4 regions of the Streptomyces sp. NPDC055189 genome follow, and region 4 is predicted to be linked to each of the others. Evidence: riboswitches for the same ligand, from Rfam matches in the RefSeq annotation. Region 4 holds a riboswitch; each other region holds the start of a gene.
What was found. A riboswitch is a leader RNA that binds a small molecule or an ion and turns the genes downstream of it on or off. The one in region 4 is predicted to bind cyclic di-AMP.

Region 1 (5,041 bases), on a different contig from region 4:
GCGGACAGGGGGACATCGCTGCGCAGCACGAGAGTCAGGTCCTCGGAGATGAAGCGGACCTCGCCCTGCCCGGTCACGGTGCGGTGGCGGGCGCGCCCGTAATCCAGGCTCGGAGCGATCCGGGCGCGCATGCGCATGCGGCCGCGCACGGCCACCACGCGCCGCACGAGCCGCTGGTGGTGCTGCTCGTCGTGGGGGCGCAGGATGGGCATGAAGTCCTGCACCTCCACCATGCCCTCCTCGGTGAGGAAGCGCGTGATGAGGATGGCGCTGTCGGGCACGTAGAACTGCTGGCGGGAGGCTGTCGCGCACAGCGGCGACAGTTCCCAGACCCCGCCCCGCTCCGCGTCCAGGAGCGCCCCGAAAATGCTGGGGGAATCGAACCGCGGCGCACAGAACCAGTCGATGCGCCCGTCGGTCCCCACCAGGGCGGCGCCACGCAGATCCCCGATCAGGCCGTGCTCGGCGATGGGCAGATACGGCCGGTGTTCCGCGTCCTGGTAGTCCACGCCTGAGCCTTCCGCCCGCATTGAAACCGGGGGCCACCGTACAGCGCCGCTCTGCCGTAACTGCGGATACTGGCGGGTGTTTCACGATTTTCGGCGGTGCGCGGAGGAGGCCCCCGGCCGCTCCTGCGGCGGCGCGACCGAACGCCTTACGGGGCGTCGGGCGGGATCTCGTTACGTCGACGCGCGAATTTCCGTCCCCGGGAAGGGAGTTACGGGAATCAGCTGCCAGGGGGCAAGAATTGCTGATGCACAGACGTGAATTGAATGTTGATATGCCGTCACATCCAGGATGCGGTCCGATTCTGCTGATAGCGCGCGCACTGCGGTAGCGCTGCGGACTCAAGGCAGGGCATCCCAAACAGCCCCCACCGCATGCCCGTCGCCTCTCACCGCCATCGCCATCGCCATCGCCAGCCTCCTGTCGGCCCATGCCGCCGAGAAGAGAAGGCGCGGCGGGGCGACATCGACAGTACGCCGATATGCCCGCTTTGATACGTAAAGCGAACTACCTTTATGTCCACTTTTGCACTGCGAAACAACTTTTCATGCCATTAAAGGCATACGCTTACCGACGTCCGCCTTACCGAATGTTCGGCCCAATTAAGGCGACCCTGCGCGTGCTCGATTCAGTGAATTGGGTCACGCCGCCGACCGCGGCCCCAGGGAAGCCGTTGCGCATACTTCCGTTGCGCGCGGCGAAAGTTGGCCTTTTTGATCAATGAGAGCGAAAGATCCTTATCGCCGAGGAATGATCTCGGACATTGCCTATGCGAATTCGTGTCTTGTTCCCTCCCGGCTTTCTCGCTTAATGTCAAAGTCAATCCGGATGGAACGCCGAATCCTGCCGCTGTCCGGAAACCCTTCCCACCCACACACTCACGCACGGCAGGAGCGGGGGACCCAGGTAAGCCGCCGATCCGGATTCCGGAACGGCTCGGGGTGAAGTCGCATTCGCAGTGCGACCGGACATCTCCCGTCCGAACCCGACAGCTCACCTCGCAGGCGACGGAGAGGAATTCGTCATGCCTGCAAAGGGTAAGCACCGCCGCCCCAAGTCCAGCTCGCTCAACCGCAACATCGCCGCCGCAGGCGCGGGCGGGGCCGTGCTCGTCCTCCCGGTGCTGGGCGCGACCACCGCGAGCGCGGCGCCGGCCGCCGCAGCCGTCAAGCCCGCCGCAGCCCCCAAGACCTACGTCGTCGCCGCAGGTGACTCCCTCGCCAAGATCGCTCGGGAGCACACCGTGAACGGCAGCTGGAAGAAGCTGTACGAGGACAACCGCAGCGCCCTCGGCAACGACCCGAAGCTGATCCAGCCCGGAGTCAAGCTCACCCTCGACGAGAAGGCCCCGGCCCAGCGGGCGGACCGCTCCGAGCGGTCGGACACGCTCTCCGCCAAGCCCGCCGCCGCCAAGACCTACACCAACAACCTGGACGGCTGGATCAAGGAGTCGCTCGACGTCCTGGCCCAGCACGGCATCCCCGGCACCTACGAAGGCATCCACCGCAACATCATGCGCGAGTCCTCCGGCAACCCCCAGGTCACCAACAACTGGGACTCCAACGCTGTGGCCGGAACGCCGTCCAAGGGACTCCTGCAGGTCATCGACCCCACCTTCGAGGCCTACCACGTGCCCGGCACGTCGACCGACAGCTTCGACCCCGTCGCCAACATCACCGCTGCGTGCAACTACGCGGCCGACCGGTACGGCTCGATCGACAACGTGAACGGCCCGTACTAGACCGACCCCGTTCCATCCGCTGTGAGCCCCGGCACACCATGTGTCCGGGGCTCCGGCCGTTGTGAGGGGATGCGGGCCCGCCGTTCCAGGGCCTTGGCGACGACCTGCCCCAGCGGCGCGTCGGGGAACTTCTTCCAGGACTTCGGCCGCCGTCGGGCCAGCCTCTGCTCGATCGCGTCGGCACCGGCATCGGCGTCGGCCGTGTCGCGGGAGCGGCCTCCCTGCGTGAGAGCGAGATGTTCGAGCCGCCGGTTCGCGCTGTTGGACGCCCGCTTGTTCCGGCGGATGCTCTTGCGGGAGCTCTTGTCGTTCTCGCCGTAGGCGTTGCGCCGGTCCTTCCGGTAGCTCAGCCGCTTCTTCTCCTGCGGGGACTTCCGCCGCACGGTCCGGCTCCTCTCTTCTCGCTCCAGCCGGAAGGCTAGCCAGACCGGTGCCCCGGGTGCGACCGGTTTGCTGCTCTGCACGAAGGCGAAGACCAGGGGCTTTTGACGGTACGTCAGACTGGTGCGAGCCGAGGCGTCCAGCGCATCCCGGCTGTCAGTGCCGACTGCAACACTGCTCCGCATGACCCAACCGAGTCCGAAAGCGGACCTTCTCCGATACCTGCAAGACGGACGCGACACCCTGCTGTGGAAACTCGACGGGCTCTCGGAGTACGACATCCGCCGCCCGCTGACTCCCACGGGGACGAACCTGCTGGGGCTGGTCAAGCATGTCGCCGGCGTGGAACTGGGATACTTCGGCGACACGTTCGGGCGGCCGTTCTTCGACGAGGCGCCGCCGTCCTGGTGGTACACGCGGGACCCAGAACTCAACTCGGACATGTGGGCGGCCGCGGACGAGTCGCGAGAAGACATCGTGCGGCTGTACCACCAGGCGTGGGAGCACTCCGACAGCACAATCGCGATGCTGCCGCTCGATGCGACCGGCCACGTCCCGTGGTGGCCCGAGGAGCGCAGTGAAGTGACACTGCACCACATTCTGGTGCGCGTGATCACCGATACTCAGCGGCATGCCGGGCACGCCGACATCGTGCGGGAGTTCATCGACGGCTCCGTCGGATACCTGCAGAACAACGACAGCCTGCCGCCGGGCGACCAGGCGTGGTGGCAGGACCACCGGAGCCGACTGGAGCGCGTGGCGCGGGAAGCCGGCAAGGACTGACGCTGCCCTGCTGCCACCGGCACCGCGCAGCCGATGCACAGGTCCACGCGGCAGCGCCAGTTCTCCGTGTGAGCAAGAACGGCCCCGGAATCCGTCTCCCGGCAAGGAGGCCACGCGCTGCTTGCTCCCCTAGGCTCAAGCGCGCAAGAGCCCGGCCGGACAACCCGGCGGCCGAGCCCCGGCCCGCGCACAACGCCCGCATGCCGTACGCAGTCCCCTCCCGCGCAGCCCGCAGACCCTTCTCGAACGGAGCCGACATGGAGTATCCGGACCCCTCCGCCGTACCCGCGGATCTGCGGGAGGCCATCGTCGCGCACGGCTCGCTCAACATCTTCTGGATGGTGATGCACTCGCCGAACCTGGCGCCGGGCCTGCTGGGGCTCGGAGACTCGATCCTGCAGCACAACTCATTGCCGGACACCCTGCGCGAACTCGCCATCGTGCGGGTCGGCTACGCCTACGAAGCGGCCTACGAGGTCCACCACCACGAGAGGATCTCGCAACTGGTGGGACTGGGCCCGGAAGTACTCGCGGCCGCCGAAACCGGCTCCGCCGACAAGCTCTCCGGCCCCGAAGCCTCCGTCCTGGCCGCCACGGACCAGCTCCTCGAGCGGCACACCCTGGATGAGACCACACGGGCCGAACTGCTGGGGTTCCTGACGGTCAACCAGCTCGCGGATCTCGTCATGACCGTGGGTTTCTACCAACTCATCTGCAACTTCCTCAACGCCTTCGAGGTGACGCTGGAGGGCGAGCCCCGTTCGCCCCACAGCCAGGAGCCCCCGGCCGCGAACGATGAGCCCGGGTGAATCCCTTGCCCCTGACCCACGGGTCAAGGCTTAACGTCCAGCCATGCATCCGACTCAGCGTCTCGTACGCCTGATCCGTCGCCCCGCCGGATTGCCGGCCCCGGACGACTTCGCCCTGGCAGAAGCCCCCGTTCCCGGGCCCGCAGCGGGCCAAGTCCTCGTCCGCAACACCCATTTCCTCGTCTTCCCTGGCCTGCGCACCCTCATAGGAGGCGAAACCCGCGATGTGCCGCTGCCGCCGCTGCACCCCGGTGACACCTTGTTCGGGCCCGCGATCGGCGAGGTGGTCGACGGGCCGCTGGAGAAAGGGCGGTTGGTGCTGCATCTTCAGGGCTGGCGGGAGTACGCGACGCCCGCAGTCGAGGAGTGCAGGCCGCTGGAAGGCTTGCTGCCCGACCCCGTCGCTCACCTCGCCCAGGGCTCCGCGGCCTACGGTGCGCTGACCCGGCTGGCCGGGGTAAGGAAGGGCGACACCGTGTTCGTGACCGGCGCCGCCGGCGCCGTGGGCACCCTGGCGGGCCAGATCGCCCGGCTCCTTGGGGCGGGCCGGGTGATCGGCAGCACCGGCTCACCGGACAAGGCCCGGCGACTGGAGCGTGAACTGGGCTACGACGCCACCGTGTTGCGTGACGCGGCCCCCATCGGCGCGCAGCTCGCCGAGGCGGCACCGGAGGGCATCGACGTCGTACTGGACACCGTGGGCGGCGAACAGTTGACGGCCGCCGTTCATGCCGCGAACCGAGGCGCCCGGTTCGCCCTGGTGGGCGCTCTGGACGGGCAGCTCTCCGCGGACCGAGCGGGCGGCAGCGCACCGGCCGTA
Region 2 (5,041 bases), on a different contig from region 4:
CGCGGGCATGGTCGCCATACCGGGCGCCGATTTCGCGGTGGTGGTGCGCAACGCGCTGGCCTCCCGCCGCGCCGGAGTCGTCTGCGCCGTCGGTGTCGCGGGCGGGCTCGTGCTGCACACGGCGCTCGCGGTGGCCGGGGTCGCGGCGGTCCTCGCGGCGGTGCCCACGCTCTTTCGGGCGCTGCAGATCGCGGGCGGGGCCTACGTGCTCCATCTCGGCTACCGGGCGCTGCGGTCGGCGGCGCGTCCGCTCCGGGACTTCGCCGCCACACACGGCGGGGGCGGCGAGCCGACGGCGGTCGGGGGCAGCCTGCGGCAGGGCTTTCTGACCAACGCCCTCAACCCCAAGGCGCCCATCACCTTCCTCAGCGTGCTGCCCCAGTTCGTGCCCGCGGGCAGCCCCGCGATGCCAAGGACCCTGCTGCTGGCGTCCATCATCGTGGCCCTGGCCCTGGTGTGGTTCCCGGTCGTCGCGCTCCTGGTGGACCGCCTCGGCCGGCGGCTGCGCAAACCGCGCGTGGCCCGCGCCATCGAGGGCGGCACCGGGGTCGTGCTCAGCGCGCTCGGCCTGGTGCTCCTCACCGAGGCGCTGCTCGGCTGACATCGTCCGGCGTGGCCTATTCGCTGTCCCTGTCCGCCGCGCGACGCACCAGGAGCGGGAGCAGGCCCCACAGGCCCGCGCACACCACCAGCGTGCCCGCGCTCGCGATGATCCCGCCGGTCCTGCCCACCGCCACGTCGACGACCAGGAGCACGGCACCGGCGACCGCGAACACCAGGACCACCAGGCCGAACCCGGCGAGGCGGGACGAGACCCGCACGATCCGCGGTTTGGCCTGCCGCCCGAACAGTGACCTGTGCACGGCGGCCGGTGCCGTGAACAGCGCCGCGGCGAGGACGGCGAGCAGCAGCGTGCTGACGTACGTGGCGCGCTGCACCGTGTCGAGCGACGGGAAGCGCTCGGTGAAGGCGAGCGTCAACAGGAACGCGAAGAGGATCTGCACCCCGGCCTGTGTGACGCGCAGCTCCTGGAGGATCTCCGAGAAGTTGCGGTCGGCGCGTTCGAAGGTCGTCTCGTTGCGCGACGGCTCGCCCGCAGCGGTGGAGCTGTTGTTTTCGGCCATGGCGCACGAGTATCCGCGTCGACGCTCTCCACGCCTGACGGACGCGCCGGTCAAAACGCCCGACGGGGGCCGGTCGAGCGGTGGCGGTGAGGCCGCCACCGTCCGACAGCCGTAGATCGGTGACGGGTGATCAGCGCACCCTGCCGTACCAGACGCTCTTGGTCCAGATCTTCTCGAGCCGCACCACGGTGTTCGACTTCGGGGCGTGCCAGATCCGGCCCTTACCGGCGTAGATGCCGACGTGGTACACGTTCCGGCCGGAGTGGAAGAAGACCAGGTCGCCGCGTTCGCGCTTGGACGCGGAGATGTGACGGGTCTTGTTGTACTGCTGTGCGGCGGTGCGTGGCAGCTTCTTGCCCGCGCGCTTGAACGAGTAGAGGGTCAGGCCCGAGCAGTCGAACCGATGTGGACCCGTCGACCCGTAGCGGTACGGAGAGCCCTTCTTCGAGGCAGCGATCTTGAGCGCTTTGGTCGCGTGCGTCGCGGCCTCGGCCTCCGACGTGAGTCCCGGAGCCGCCAGCGTGCCGCCTACGACGGCGAGCGTGAGGGCGGATACCGAACCGGCCCTGGTGAGCAGCGACGGAACATGATTCAGCGCAGTCATGCGCAACCCTTCGTCAGCCGCCTGTGAAGGATGACCTGTCGGATTCGGGCTGGCGAAGTTGCCCGGCCGCGATGTGCGGCTTCACCCCAAGGGTCGGCGTCCGGACCTTCCGGACCGACCCGTCATGCCTGGGTCCTCCACTCCTGCCGATGCACCGATGTCGACCGGTCATCCGGGCGGCGGCAGGACTCGGCGTCCGCCCGGATCGCCCCGCCGCTGTGGCGGGGGCTTGTCGTCGGAAGGGATCTTGACCCGCCAAGTGGTCAAATTCCGAGCCGAAACGGCGTTTTGTGAACCTCCTCACGACTGAACCGTTCGGGTGGACAGGGTCGGATCCGGGATCGGACCAAGGGGTCCGAGCATCGTTCGACCAGCACCGGAACGAAGAATTCCGGCCCACGCGTACGCATCTGACGCAACCGAAGACGGCTCGAAAGACTACGAATGTCTACGCCGAACGAGGTAGCCCGTTTGGTTCGTTTGGAATCGGGTCCGGACGGTTCGGGGGTCAGGGCCGTGGTGACGGGGGCTCAGGACGCCTGCGGAGGCGGCACGGTGACCCGCCCGGCTCGCCGCTCCCCGTCAAGCACGCGCAGCGCCCTGGCCAGCGTCGGCGCGTGCACGGCGCTCTCGCCGCGCTGGTGCATGAGCGTCAGCGCGTCCCGCAGGGCTGTCGCGCTGCCGACCAGGGCCTGGGCGGCGCGCAGTCCGCCATAGGTGTCCGATGCGCGGGCGGGGTTGATCCGGCCCACCAGGTCGACCACTTCGAGATACCGGTCGATTAACTCGCCCTCGGCGCGGGTGAGTGCGGGCAACGGGGGGAGTTCGGGCGGCAGCACCGGCGGTTCACCCCGCTTCCGGGGTGTTGGGACGCGGGGCGTCGAGGTGCGGGGTGTCGAGGGATGACTTGCGGTTCGCGATGATCCGGTCCACCAGGCCGTACTCGACGGCCTCGGGGGCGCTGAGGATCTTGTCGCGCTCGATGTCGGCGGCGACGCGCTGGGGGCTCCGGCCCGTGTGCCGGACGAGCAGCTCTGCCAACTGCGTTCGGGTGCGCAGGAGTTCGTCGGCCTGAATCGCCAGATCGGTCGTCTGGCCGTGGATCGGCTCGGCGAGCGACGGCTGATGGATCAGCACCCGGGCACCGGGCAGCGCGCACCGCTTGCCGGGGGTGCCCGCGGCCAGCAGGACGGCGGCCGCCGAAGCTGCCTGGCCCAGGCAGACCGTCTCCACGTCGCAGGTGACGAACTGGATCGTGTCGTAGATCGCCGTCATGGCGCTGAACGAGCCGCCGGGGGAGTTGATGTAGAGCGAGATGTCGCGGTCGGGCGCCAGGTATTCGAGGTGCATGAACTGCGCCATCACGTCGTTGGCCGAGGTGGCGTCGATCGGCGTGCCGAGGAAGACGATGCGCTCCTCGAGCAGCTTCGAGTACGGATCGAGGGTCCGCTGCCCCGTGCTGGTGCGTTCGGTGAACTCGGGCAGGACATAGCGGGCGAAGGGTCGGTTCATGGCACGTCTCTCCTCTGCCGGGGGCGGCTGCTCCCCGAGGGTTCCTGTAAAAAATGTACAGGACGTACGTAACGTCGTCGGGAGGAGCGTGTTCGGGTGATCGGCCGGAGTCAACAGATGCGCCGCGTTTCAGCCGCCCGCTGAAAGCCAGGGGCGCGGCGTGCGGGGCCGGGTGGCGGGAGCGGCGGCGTGGGCATACTCCGGCTCGTCGCGAACCCGTCGCGAACCCGTCGCGAACCGTCGCGAACCGTCGCGAACTCGGCGTCCGGTTGGCCGTCCGTCGGCTGCCAGGTGTTCGCGTCGGTTGTCAGTTGTCAGCAGTCAGTCGCCCCGAGCCGAAAGCCCCGCATGAATCCTGAAGCCCACCAGGCCCCCGCCGCCCACCAAGCCCCCGGCACCCGTCAGATCTCCGACGGCGCCGAGCTCGTCCACCTCACCGCCCGTGAACTCGCCGCAGGGATCCGCGCCCGCGAGCTGTCGGCGCGCGAGGTCGTCCAGGCGCACCTGGACCGGATCGAGCAGGTCAACGGCGACGTGAACGCCGTGGTGACCCTCGTGGCCGAGCGCGCGCTCGACGAGGCGCGCGCCGCCGACGAACAGGCGGTGCGCGGCGCATCGCTGGGCCCGCTGCACGGGCTGCCCGTCGCCCACAAGGACACGCACGACACCCGCGGCATCCGCACCACCTACGGGACGCCGCTCCTGGCCGACAACGTCCCTGACCGCGACGAACTGATCGTCGAGCGGATCCGCGGCGCCGGGGCGATCACCATCGGCAAGACCAACGTGCCCGAGTTCGCGGCCGGTTCGCACACCGTCAACCCGGTCTTCGGCGCCACCCGCAACCCCTACGACCTCCGGCGATCGGCGGGCGGCAGCAGCGGGGGAGCCGCGGCCGCGCTCGCCTGCGGCATGCATCCCCTGGCCGACGGCAGCGACATGGGCGGTTCACTGCGCAACCCCGCGTCGTTCTGCAACGTGGTGGGCCTGCGCCCCTCGCCGGGGCGGGTGCCGACTTGGCCGGACGCCACCCCCTGGTCGACGATGGCCGTGCAGGGGCCGATGGCGCGGACCGTCGCCGACGCGGCCCTGCTACTCTCCGTCGTCGCCGGTCCCGACCCGCGCTCGCCGATCTCCCTGGAGACGCCGGGGAGCGCGTTCGCCGGATCGCTGGAGCGGGATCTGACGGGGCTGCGGATCGCCTGGTCGCCGGACCTGGGAGGGGCGGTCCCGGTCGACCGCGAGGTCACCGACGTGCTCACGCCCGCCGTCACGGTCTTCGCGGACCTCGGGTGCACGGTCGAGGAGGCGTGCCCCGACCTCTCCGGCGCCGACGAGGTGTTCCGGACCTTCCGTGCCTGGCAGTTCCATCTCGCGCTCGGTGCGCTCGCGGAGACCGCGGCCGACCGGATCAAGCCCAGCCTGGTGCGGAACGTACAACAGGGGCGCACGCTCACCGGTATCGACCTGGAGCGCGCCACCGTGCTGCACGGCGAACTGTTCCACCGGGTGCGGGAGTTCTTCGAGCGGTACGACGCCCTGATCCTGCCGACCAGTCAAGTCGTACCGTTTCCTGCCGAACAGGAATATCCGGACACGGTCGGCGGAGTGGCGATGACCGACTACCTGGAGTGGATGCGCTCGGCGTACCTGGTGTCCGCGACCGGCAGTCCGGCGCTCTCCGTGCCCGCCGGGTTCACCCCGGCAGGGCTGCCGGTCGGGCTGCAGATCGTGGGGCCGCATCGTGCGGATCTACGGGTTCTGCAGATCGGTCACGCCTTCGAACAAGCCACCCGGCACG
Region 3 (5,041 bases), on a different contig from region 4:
ACGTGGCTGATGTCGTCGTAGAAGAAGACCAGGTCACCCGGCTTGGCGTCGGCGGTCTTCACGGTCGTGCCGACCTTCACCTGGTCCCACGTCGTACGCGGCAGGGAGATCCCCGCGGCCTTCCACGCGTCCTGGGTGAGCCCGGAGCAGTCGTAGGAGTCGGGTCCTGTGGCGCCCCACACGTACGGCTTGCCGATCTGCGCCTCCGCGAAGTTGATGACCTTCGCGGCCTTCGTCGCGTAACCGCTGTCCGTGTCACCGGAGCCGGAACCCGTGCCCGAGCCAGTGCCCGAGCCGGTGTCGGAGCCCGAGTCGGGGGTCTCCTTGTTCTTCTCGCGCTCCTCGGCCGCGGCCTCTTCCGCCGCCTTGCGCTTGGCCTCCGCCTCGGCCTCCTGCTTGCGGGCCAGCTCGGCGGCCTTGCGCTTGGCCGCCTCGTCCTTCTTCTTCTCGATCGCCGCGAGCCGCGCCTTCTCCTCGGCCGTCAGCTCCGAGAGCATCGTGCGCGCCTGGCCCAGCTTCTTCTGGACCGTCTGCTTGCTCGTCTTGAGGTCGTCCCGTGAGTCGCTCAGCGTCTGAAGGCTCTTGGCGGCCTTCGTGCGCTGCTTCGTCGCGGCGGCCTGCTTCGTCTGGTAGTCGTCGACCGCCTTCTTCTGGCGCGCGGTCAGCCGGTCCGACAGGTGATTCTGGTCGAAGTACCCCTGCGGGTCGTCGGCCAGCATCATCGTGGCCGTCTCGGAGACGGCGCCGGTGCGGTACTGCGCCGCGGCGAAGGAGCCCAGCTCCTGGCGGGCCTCGTTCAGCTTGTCGGTGCGCTCGGCCACATCATCGAGCAGGGTGTCGACCTTTTTGCGCTGTTTGTCGGTGCGCTCCTTGGCCGAGTTGTACTTCTGCGTGGCCACGCCCGCCTGGTGGTAGAGATCGTCGACCTTCTTCTGGACCTCTTCGAGGCTGGGCTTCTGCGGTGCGGACGGCGCCGCCTGCGCGCTCTGTGACAGCAGGGCCACGGAGGTGAGGGCCGCCGTCGTGATGCCGATGGCGGGAGTGGCGCGTAGGGCGGCAATGCGGTTCCGCGGCTTGCGGTGCGACGCCAAGGGAGGCGACTCCTTCCGTAGACCGCCTACCGGGTTAGCTGTCGGGTTCGGGCGGGTGGTTCCGGAAGGTTGCCCTACAGTCCCGTACTGCGTACGGGACCGATTCACCCCAAGTTCATCGTGGGTCCCCGGCTCCGAGGAGATCGAACTCGGCGGAGGCCACCCGTTCCCGGCGGGGTTCGCCGGTGGGAGTACGAGCAGCCCGCGCAGCACGCTAGCCAACTCGTGTGGTCCGTGTGAAGGTTGATGTTCGATATGCCCGATACATTTTCGTTACTTTACGAAGCTCTTGACGCGGGCACGTCGCGCTGAAGCGGAGAGTGATCGTCCGCGGGCAGGGCGTAGCCGGAGTGACGTGGCCGGAACCCGGAGCGGGTTGTCAGTGCGGCCGCCTAGACTCGGGAGGCGATGAGCAGCCTCTTTGATGACAGCTTCCTGGCGGACCTCAAGCCCTCGCGGGCTTCGGAGGAAGAGCCCCCGCCGCCGCCCGAGGACAACACTCCGGAGTCAATCCCGGATGATCTGTTCGACGGGAAGTTCGACGCGCCCACACCGCGGGACGCGCACTACCGAGGCGGGGCACCGCGCCCCGTGCTCGACCCGGCGGCCCTGCTCGACGGGCTGAACGAGAACCAGCGCGCGGCCGTCGTGCACGCGGACTCCCCGCTGCTCATCGTCGCGGGCGCGGGCTCCGGCAAGACCCGGGTCCTCACGCACCGCATCGCTCATCTCCTGGCCGAGCGGCACGTGCACCCGGGGCAGATCCTGGCGATCACGTTCACGAACAAGGCCGCGGGCGAGATGAAGGAGCGCGTCGAGCAGCTCGTCGGGCCGCGCGCCAACGCCATGTGGGTGTCGACCTTCCACAGCGCGTGCGTGCGCATACTGCGCCGCGAGTCGAAGACGATCGGCTTCACCTCCTCCTTCTCGATCTACGACGCCGCCGACTCCAAGCGTCTGATGGCGCTGGTCTGCCGCGACCTGGACATCGACCCGAAGAAGTTCCCGCCGAAGTCCTTCAGCGCCAAGATCTCGAACCTGAAGAACGAGCTGATCGACGAGGAGGAATTCGCGGGCCGGGCCTCCGACGGCTTCGAGAAGACGCTCGCCCAGGCGTACGCGATGTACCAGCAGCGCCTCCGCGAGGCGAACGCCCTCGACTTCGACGACCTGATCATGACGACGGTCAACATGTTCCGCGCGTTCCCGGACGTCGCCGAGCACTACCGCCGCCGCTTCCGGCACGTCATGGTCGACGAGTACCAGGACACCAACCACGCCCAGTACGCCCTGGTGCGCGAGCTGGTCGGCCCCTCCGGAGGCGAGGGTGACGACCCCGCCGAGCTGTGCGTCGTGGGCGACGCGGACCAGTCGATCTACGCCTTCCGCGGCGCCACGATCCGCAACATCCTCCAGTTCGAGGAGGACTACCCGGACGCGACGACGATCCTCCTGGAGCAGAACTACCGCTCCTCGCAGACGATCCTGACCGCGGCCAACGCCGTCATCGAGCGCAACGAAAGCCGCCGTCCGAAGAACCTGTGGACCAACGCGGGCGCCGGCGCGGGCATCATCGGCTATGTCGCCGACACCGAGCACGACGAGGCGCAGTTCGTCGCCGACGAGATCGACCGGCTCACCGACGCGGGCGACGCGAAGGCCGGCGATGTCGCGATCTTCTACCGGACGAACGCGCAGTCCCGTGTCTTCGAAGAGATCTTCATCCGCGTCGGCCTGCCCTACAAGGTCGTCGGCGGCGTCCGCTTCTACGAGCGCAAGGAGGTCCGGGACGTCCTCGCGTATCTGCGCGTGCTCGCCAATCCGGAGGACGCCGTCCCGCTGCGGCGCATTCTCAACGTACCCAAGAGGGGCATCGGCGACCGCGCGGAGGCCATGATCGACGCGCTCTCGCAGCGCGAGAAGATCTCCTTCCCGCAGGCACTGAAGCGCGTCGACGAGGCGTACGGAATGGCGTCCCGCTCGGCGAACGCCGTCAAGCGTTTCAACACGCTGATGGAGGAGCTGCGGACCATCGTCGAGTCCGGCGCGGGCCCTGCCGTCGTGCTGGAAGCCGTACTCGAACGGACCGGGTATCTGGCCGAGTTGCAGGCCTCGACCGACCCGCAGGACGAGACGCGCATCGAGAACCTCCAGGAACTCGCCGCCGTGGCGCTGGAGTTCGAGCAGGACAACGGCGAAAGCAACGAAGCCGCTGAAGGCGGCGAAGGGGCGACCGGGGGCGAAGAGAACGCGGACACGGACACGGACACGGATGCGGACCCGGAAGCAGGCGCCGGCACGGTCGCGGGCGCTGCGGGCACGCTCTCCGAGTTCCTGGAGCGGGTCGCGCTCGTCGCCGACTCGGACCAGATCCCCGACGAGGAGGACGACGGCTCCGGGGTCATCACACTGATGACGCTGCACACCGCCAAGGGCCTGGAGTTCCCGGTCGTCTTCCTGACCGGCATGGAGGACGGCGTCTTCCCGCACATGCGCTCCCTCGGCCAGGTCAAGGAGCTGGAGGAAGAGCGCCGCCTTGCGTACGTGGGCATCACGCGCGCGCGGGAGCGGCTCTACCTCACGCGGTCCTCGATGCGCAGCGCCTGGGGACAGCCTTCGTACAACCCGCCGTCGCGCTTCCTGGAGGAGATCCCGGAGGCACACCTGGACTGGAAGCGGACCGGTTCCGTCGGTGCACCGGCATCCTCCGGGCCCGCATCCTCAATCGCCTCCTCCCTGTCGTCGTCGCACTCGCGCACCGGGGGCGCGCAGGGCTTCGCCACGCGCCGCGCCACGGAGAAGCCGGTGGTCGCGCTGGCGGTGGGGGACCGGGTCACGCACGACCAGTTCGGTCTCGGGACCGTGGTCGGGGTGAAGGGCACGGGCGCGAACGCCGAGGCGACGGTGGACTTCGGAGAGCCGAAGCCGAAGCGGCTGCTGCTGCGGTACGCGCCGGTGGAGAAGCTGTAACGCGGGGCGGCGGCCGGAGTTACGAAGGGTCGAGGCCGTGGCTGCGCAGCCACGGCAGCGGGTCGATCGCCGAGCCGCCGCCGGGACGCACCTCGAAGTGCAGGTGCGGTCCCGTGGAGTTGCCGGAGTTCCCGGAGAAGGCGATGGGGTCGCCCGCCTTGACGGGGCCGCTGGAAACCTTGTGCGTGGAGAGGTGGCAGTACCACGTCTCCGTGCCGTCCTTGGCGGTCACGATCGCCATGTTGCCGTAGGCGCTGTTCCACTTCGTGGAGACGGTGCCGTCGGTGGCGGCGAGCACCTCGGTGCCGTACGACACCGGGAAGTCGATTCCGGAGTGCGCGGACATCCAGTTGATGCCGGCCTGTCCGTAGTAGGCGCTCAGTCCGTGCTGCTTCACCGGCAGCGCGAACTTGGGGCGCAGGCGCTCCTTGCGCGCGGCTTCCTCGGCGGCCTTCTTCTCGGCGGCGACCTTCTCCGCCTTCAGGTCGATGCGCTCCTGGGTGCGGCTCGCGCGGTCGGCGAAGTCACCGGCGTCCGCGGAGAGGTTGGCCAGCTGCGTGTCGAGCTTGTTGTTGGCGGCGGAGGGCTGCACGGACGCGGGGTCCGGGGCCGAGGCCGCCTGCGCCTCCTTCTCGTCGCCGCCGAAGTCGCCCACGGAAGCGGCGGCGATACCCGCGACGCCCATCACGCAGGCGGAGGGCACGGCGACGGTGAAGAGTGCGGAGCGCTTGGCCGGCGAGCGGCGGCGGGCCCGCGAGCGGGGTCCGTGCGAGCGGCCCGTGACCGGCGGCTCGTCGTCACCGGCAAGGGCGCTGCGGCTCGGCTCGACCGGGCCGAGTGAATCGGCGGGAGCCTCGTCGGGTGTGAACTCGTGCTCGGCGGGGGCCGGTTGGGCGTAGGCCTCGGGCGGCTGATCCCCGGAGGGGTGCGGCTCGGATGCGTAGGACGCGGTGTCGTACGGCGAATGCTCGTACGTTTCA
Region 4 (5,041 bases):
ACTGCTCGTCTTCCTCTTCCGCAGACGCGAGTTCACCGGCATCGTCGACGGCGTGGTGATCGCCGGAGTGACCGCCACCGGCTTCGCGTTCACCGAGAACATCCTCTATCTCGGCAGCGCCTTCGGCACCGACCAGCTCAACGGCGGGACAGGCCTCGCGTCCGTGACGGCGGCGACCTTCTTCGTGCGCGTCGTGATGTCGCCCTTCGCGCACCCGCTCTTCACCGTGCTCACCGGCATCGGCTTCGGCATCGCCGCGCTCAGCGCCGACCGGCAGAACTGGCGCCGCGTCCTGCTCCCGCTCGGCGGGCTCCTCCTGGCGATGGGCCTGCACGCCCTGTGGAACGGCTCGGCGAGCTTCGGGGACTACGGATTCTTCGCCGTGTACGCGGCCTTCATGCTGCCCGCGTTCGGCCTGCTCACCTGGCTGGTGATCTGGATCAGGCAGCGCGGCCTGCGCATCGTGCGGGCCGAACTGCCCGCGTACGTGCTCGCGGGCTGGCTCTCCGCCCCCGAGCCGTACGCACTCGGCACGATGCGCGCCCGCACGCTGGCCCGCGACTACGCCTCGTACGCGCAGGGCAAGGCCGCGGCGCGCACGGTCGCGGAGTACGAGACGTACGCGACCTCTCTCGCGCTCCTGAGGCACAGGGGGCGCAAGGGGCGCGCGGGCGCCGATTTCGTCGTACGGGAGCGGGAGTTGCTGAACGCGCTGTGGGAGCGCCGCGAGGCGGCACGGCCCGCCCTGGCCTACGCGGCGCGCGCGACGGCACCGGTGCTCGTACCGATGCCGCCGCCGTACGGATACCCGCAGCACCCCCAGCACCCGCAGCCGTACGGGTACCAGCAGCCCTACGCGCAGCCGTACCAACAGCCCTACGGATATCCGCACGCCCAGCCGGCCATGCCCTACCCCGCGTACAACCCCTACCGCGGCTAGGCGGAGGCCTCGGTGAGTGCCGACACCTCGGCCTCCGTCAGTTCGAGCTCCCCCACCGCGAGCAGCGCGGGCAGCTGCTCGACCGTACGGGCCGACGCGATCGGCGCCGCCACCGTCGGCTGCGCCGCGAGCCACGCAAGGGCCACGGTCGCGATCTCGGCGCCGCGGGCCTCGGCCACCTCGTCAAGCGCGGCGAGCACCCGTCGGCCCCGCTCGGTCTCCAGGTGCTTGCCCGCGCCCGCGGCCCGCGCGCTGTCGACCTGCGCGCCCGGACGGTACTTGCCGGTCAGGAAGCCGGAGGCGAGCGCGTAGTACGGGACGGCGGCCAGGCCCGAGCGCGAGGCGACCTCCTGCAGCGAACCCTCGTAGGTGTCGCGCGAGACGAGGTTGTAGTGCGGCTGCAGTGCCGCGTAGCGCGCGAGGCCCTCGCGGTCGGAGAAGTCGAGGAACTCCTGGAGGCGCTCGGGGGTCACGTTCGACGCGGCGACGGCGCGCACCTTGCCGGACGTCACCAGGTCGTCGAGCGCGCCGACGATCTCCTCGACGGAGACGGTCGGGTCGTCGTAGTGCGTGTAGAAGAGGTCGATGTAGTCGGTCTGCAGACGGCGCAGCGACTCCTCGGCACCGGCCTTGATGGTGTTGGCGGAGAGACCCTTGTAATCGGGGTGGGCGCCGACCTTGGTGGCGAGCACGACGTCGGAGCGGTTGCCGCGCGCGGCGAGCCAGTTGCCGATGACGGTCTCGGACTCGCCGCCCTTGTTGCCGTCCACCCAGGCCGAGTAGACGTCGGCGGTGTCGATGAAGTTGCCGCCGGCGGCGGTGTAGGCGTCGAGCACGGAGAAGGACTGCGCCTCGTCGGCCGTCCAGCCGAAGACGTTGCCGCCGAGGGCGAGCGGGAAGACCTCGAGGTCGGACGAGCCAAGCTTGCGGAGAGAAGTCATACGGGACTCAACGCCCATACGGATCACAGCATTCCGCTGGGCCGGTCCGCGGCACCCGGATGGCGGGCGTGCAGAACCGGGACATGCCGAACCGGGAGGTGCCGAACCGGCACACGCCGAACCGGCAGCCCTGGCGTCGGGGGGTTGTCGCCAGGACCGCCGGAGTTCCGGGGCTACTGGCTATCTCAGAGCGACTGGCCCTTGCCGCGCAGCCACGCCGCCGGGTCGACCCCGGTGGAGTCGCCGCCCGGGTGGACCTCCAGGTGGAGGTGGGCGCCGGTGACGTTGCCGGTCGCGCCGACGCGGCCGATGGTCTCGCCGGTGGTGACCTTCTGGCCGACGCTGACGCTCATCGAGGACTGGTGGCAGAACCAGAGCTCGGTGCCGTCGTCGAGTTCGAGGACCGTGCGGTAGCCGTACGCCCCCGCCCAGCCGGCCTCCTTGATGGTGCCGGAGTGGATGGCCTTGATGGGCGTGCCCGTCGGAGCCGCGAAGTCCAGGCCGGTGTGGTAGCCGGAGGACCACATGGAACCGGGCTGGCCGAAGGTGCCGGTGAGCGTGTACGAGCCGACGGGCAGTGTGTAGCTCTTCGCGAGCTTGGCCAGGCGCTCCGCCTCGGCCTTCTTCTTGGCCTCCGCCTCGGCCTTCTTCTTCGCGGCGGCCTTCTCGGCGGCGATCTTCTTCTCGGCCGCGGACTGCTTGGCGGCGGCCTGTTCGGCGGCCTGCTTCACGGCGGCTTCTTCGGCCGCCTTCTGGACCGCGTCGTCCGCCTGGTCCTGCTGGTTCTCCGCCTGCTCCATGATGCGCGCCCGCAGTGCCTCGCCGGCGTCCGTGCTGCCCTGCTCGGCATCGGCGGTGCTGAGGCCCGCTGCGCTCAGGGGAGCGGCGGCAACCGTCACGCCGTTGTCCGCGGCGGCGGAGTCGTCCGAGTCGCCGGCTATCAAAGAGCCCACGCCGGGCAGCGACTTGGCCTCCGGCAGCGAGTCCGTGACGGCCGACATGTCCGGCATCTCGATGGAGACCGGGGGCTTGCCGCCCTGCGCGGTGGCTATGCCGCCCGCGCCGACCGCGGCTATGACGCCTACGCCGAGAACCGTGGAGCTGCGGGCGAGCCCGCCACCGCCCCGCTTGTGGACGCGGTGCCTGCCGCGGACGGGACGGATGGACTCCTCGGTGGGATTCCATTCCTCCCAGGAATTTTCGTCATACCCACCGAAATCGTTGTCATTCGGTACGTACGCGCCTTGGGGGGCAGGGCGGTTGGACGCCACGGGGGCGCACTCCTTTCCTTCCTTCTCGCCTACCGGGTTAGCTGACGGGTTCGGAGCAGGAAGGTCTCCTACGGACAGCCGGCACGGATGCACGGATGTCCGATTCACCCCAATTAGTGGTTCCCCGGCTCCCTTTCGGGATTAGGCGCGTGCGCGCGGAGCCGACTCGAGTGACGGCTGGGACGACCGCGCTGCGTTATCGAACGTTAATAGACAGCGGGGTCGTATTCCAAGCCGTTCCGACTGATCGTTAACGGCATTGGCCTGTACTTAACGGGACACGGGGGTTCGGAACGGGGCGAGTTGACGCCACTTCTTCACACACCGGAGCTTCACAATTCCTTGACAGTACGTCAGTTGTTATGCGGAGTGGTGTCCTTCAGTCACGGCCGGTGACATCGATCTACGTGACCTGACACGGATCTCCGTCACCTGACGCCGTCCCCCGGCGCCGACGGCCGTCGCACCGCGAGCAGCGCCATGTCGTCGGTCGTCCCGCCGCCGGTGTGCCGCCACACTTCCTCGGTGAGCGTCGACAGGAGCGCGTCCGGGCCATCGGGTCCGGGGAAGATGCGGCCGCCGAGCCGGGCGGCCGGATCGTAGAACTCGCCCCGTCGGTCACGCGCCTCGGAGAGCCCGTCGGTGTAGAGCAGCAGCATCGCCCCCGGCGGGAACTCCGACTCGTCCGCGCGGTCCGGCCAGGCGCCCAGCTCCCCCATCCCCAGCGGCAGCGCGGGCTCGGTCGCGGACAGGACGCACAGCCGTCCGTCGCCGTGCAGAAGGAGCGGCCCGGGGTGCCCGCGGTTGATGAGGCGTACGAGACCACCGCCGTGCGGGATTTCCGCGAGGATGGCGGTGGTGAACCCCTCGAAGTCGTCGAGCCCGTCGCGTCGCGTGCCCTCACGCGCGAGGGCGCGCTCGAGGCGCTGCGCCACCGCCTCAAGGGTGGCCTCCTGCTCGGCGGCCTCCCGGAACGCCCCGATGACCACGGCGACGGCCGCCACCGCGCCCATGCCCTTGCCCCGTACGTCGCCGACGATGACGCGTACGCCGTGCGAGGTGTCCTGCACGGCATACAGATCACCCCCGATGAACGCGTCGGCCTCCGCGGCCTCGTACCGCGCCGCGACATCGAGCCCGCCGATCCGGGGATCCGGCTGCGGCAGTACGGCGCGCTGGGCGGCCTCGGCGATGGAGCGGGCGGAGGCGAGTTGTTCGTCGCTGCGGCACACGACGCGGTTGATCAGGACGGCGAGCACGGCCACGGTGAGGACCGTGAGCAGTTCGGTGACGGCTTCGACGTCGGTGGTGGTGTTGGTCCTGACGTGCAGGAAGTGGACGGTCGCGCACGAGACCACGCCGACGAGGACGGTGCCGAGCAGCGAGTAGAGGGGGGCGGCGATGAGGGGCGCCGCGGTGAAGAGGGGCGCCGCGGTGAACGCGGCCGGGGTCGAGATGTCGTAGACGACCCCGACGACGATGAGCAGCAGCGGAAGGGTCCGCACGAACGCCCGCTCGTGCCTGACGACGGGGCCTGTGCCGGAGCCCGTTCGGGGTCGTCCGGTGCCGGAACCCATGCGGGAGCCCTTCCCGGAACCCGTGCGGGGTCCCTTGACGGGATCGCGGCGCACGGACCTGCCCGCGCCCCCGCCGCCGTTTCCTCCTCGCTGCCCCACCGGTTTCTCCCGCCGAATTCCGCGGCCAGGACCAGATCCATGACCACGTTCATTCAGGGTTCCCGGAGCTGCGGCGCGGGGCGACCGGTGTGGGCCGACCGGGTGGCACTTTTGCACGCGGAAACACGGAAGCAGACACAGCGAAGCAGAAACACCGACGCAGAAACACCGAAGGCCCGGATCCATTGGATCCGGGCCTTCGGTCTTTAGTAG

Region 1: linked by a shared signal. The riboswitch ahead of ACWFR3_RS45265 (LysM peptidoglycan-binding domain-containing protein) and the one ahead of ACWFR3_RS42130 (M23 family metallopeptidase) in region 4 are both predicted to bind cyclic di-AMP.
Region 2: linked by a shared signal. The riboswitch ahead of ACWFR3_RS35150 (C40 family peptidase) and the one ahead of ACWFR3_RS42130 (M23 family metallopeptidase) in region 4 are both predicted to bind cyclic di-AMP.
Region 3: linked by a shared signal. The riboswitch ahead of ACWFR3_RS12890 (NlpC/P60 family protein) and the one ahead of ACWFR3_RS42130 (M23 family metallopeptidase) in region 4 are both predicted to bind cyclic di-AMP.

The regions. Positions count from the first base shown of each region.
Region 1 is NZ_JBSGSG010000145.1:3,640-8,680, forward strand. Features, by position in the region: gene ACWFR3_RS45260 (glycoside hydrolase family 15 protein) at 1-530, opposite strand, end outside; cyclic di-AMP (ydaO/yuaA leader) riboswitch at 1,365-1,529, shown strand; gene ACWFR3_RS45265 (LysM peptidoglycan-binding domain-containing protein) at 1,532-2,248, shown strand; gene ACWFR3_RS45270 (hypothetical protein) at 2,245-2,631, opposite strand; gene ACWFR3_RS45275 (DinB family protein) at 2,813-3,412, shown strand; gene ACWFR3_RS45280 (carboxymuconolactone decarboxylase family protein) at 3,670-4,221, shown strand; gene ACWFR3_RS45285 (MDR family NADP-dependent oxidoreductase) at 4,265-5,041, shown strand, end outside.
Region 2 is NZ_JBSGSG010000072.1:20,361-25,401, reverse strand. Features, by position in the region: gene ACWFR3_RS35160 (LysE family translocator) at 1-601, shown strand, start outside; gene ACWFR3_RS35155 (DUF6328 family protein) at 618-1,124, opposite strand; gene ACWFR3_RS35150 (C40 family peptidase) at 1,255-1,728, opposite strand; cyclic di-AMP (ydaO/yuaA leader) riboswitch at 1,732-1,895, opposite strand; gene ACWFR3_RS35145 (hypothetical protein) at 2,259-2,567, opposite strand; gene ACWFR3_RS35140 (ATP-dependent Clp protease proteolytic subunit) at 2,575-3,240, opposite strand; gene ACWFR3_RS35135 (amidase) at 3,589-5,041, shown strand, end outside.
Region 3 is NZ_JBSGSG010000013.1:114,929-119,969, forward strand. Features, by position in the region: gene ACWFR3_RS12890 (NlpC/P60 family protein) at 1-1,091, opposite strand, end outside; cyclic di-AMP (ydaO/yuaA leader) riboswitch at 1,100-1,256, opposite strand; gene ACWFR3_RS12895 (ATP-dependent DNA helicase) at 1,500-4,061, shown strand; gene ACWFR3_RS12900 (M23 family metallopeptidase) at 4,081-5,041, opposite strand, start outside.
Region 4 is NZ_JBSGSG010000112.1:1,485-6,525, forward strand. Features, by position in the region: gene ACWFR3_RS42120 (PrsW family intramembrane metalloprotease) at 1-940, shown strand, start outside; gene ACWFR3_RS42125 (aldo/keto reductase) at 937-1,881, opposite strand; gene ACWFR3_RS42130 (M23 family metallopeptidase) at 2,067-3,152, opposite strand; cyclic di-AMP (ydaO/yuaA leader) riboswitch at 3,164-3,310, opposite strand; gene ACWFR3_RS42135 (PP2C family protein-serine/threonine phosphatase) at 3,581-4,828, opposite strand; tRNA gene ACWFR3_RS42140 (tRNA-Met) at 5,039-5,041, opposite strand, start outside.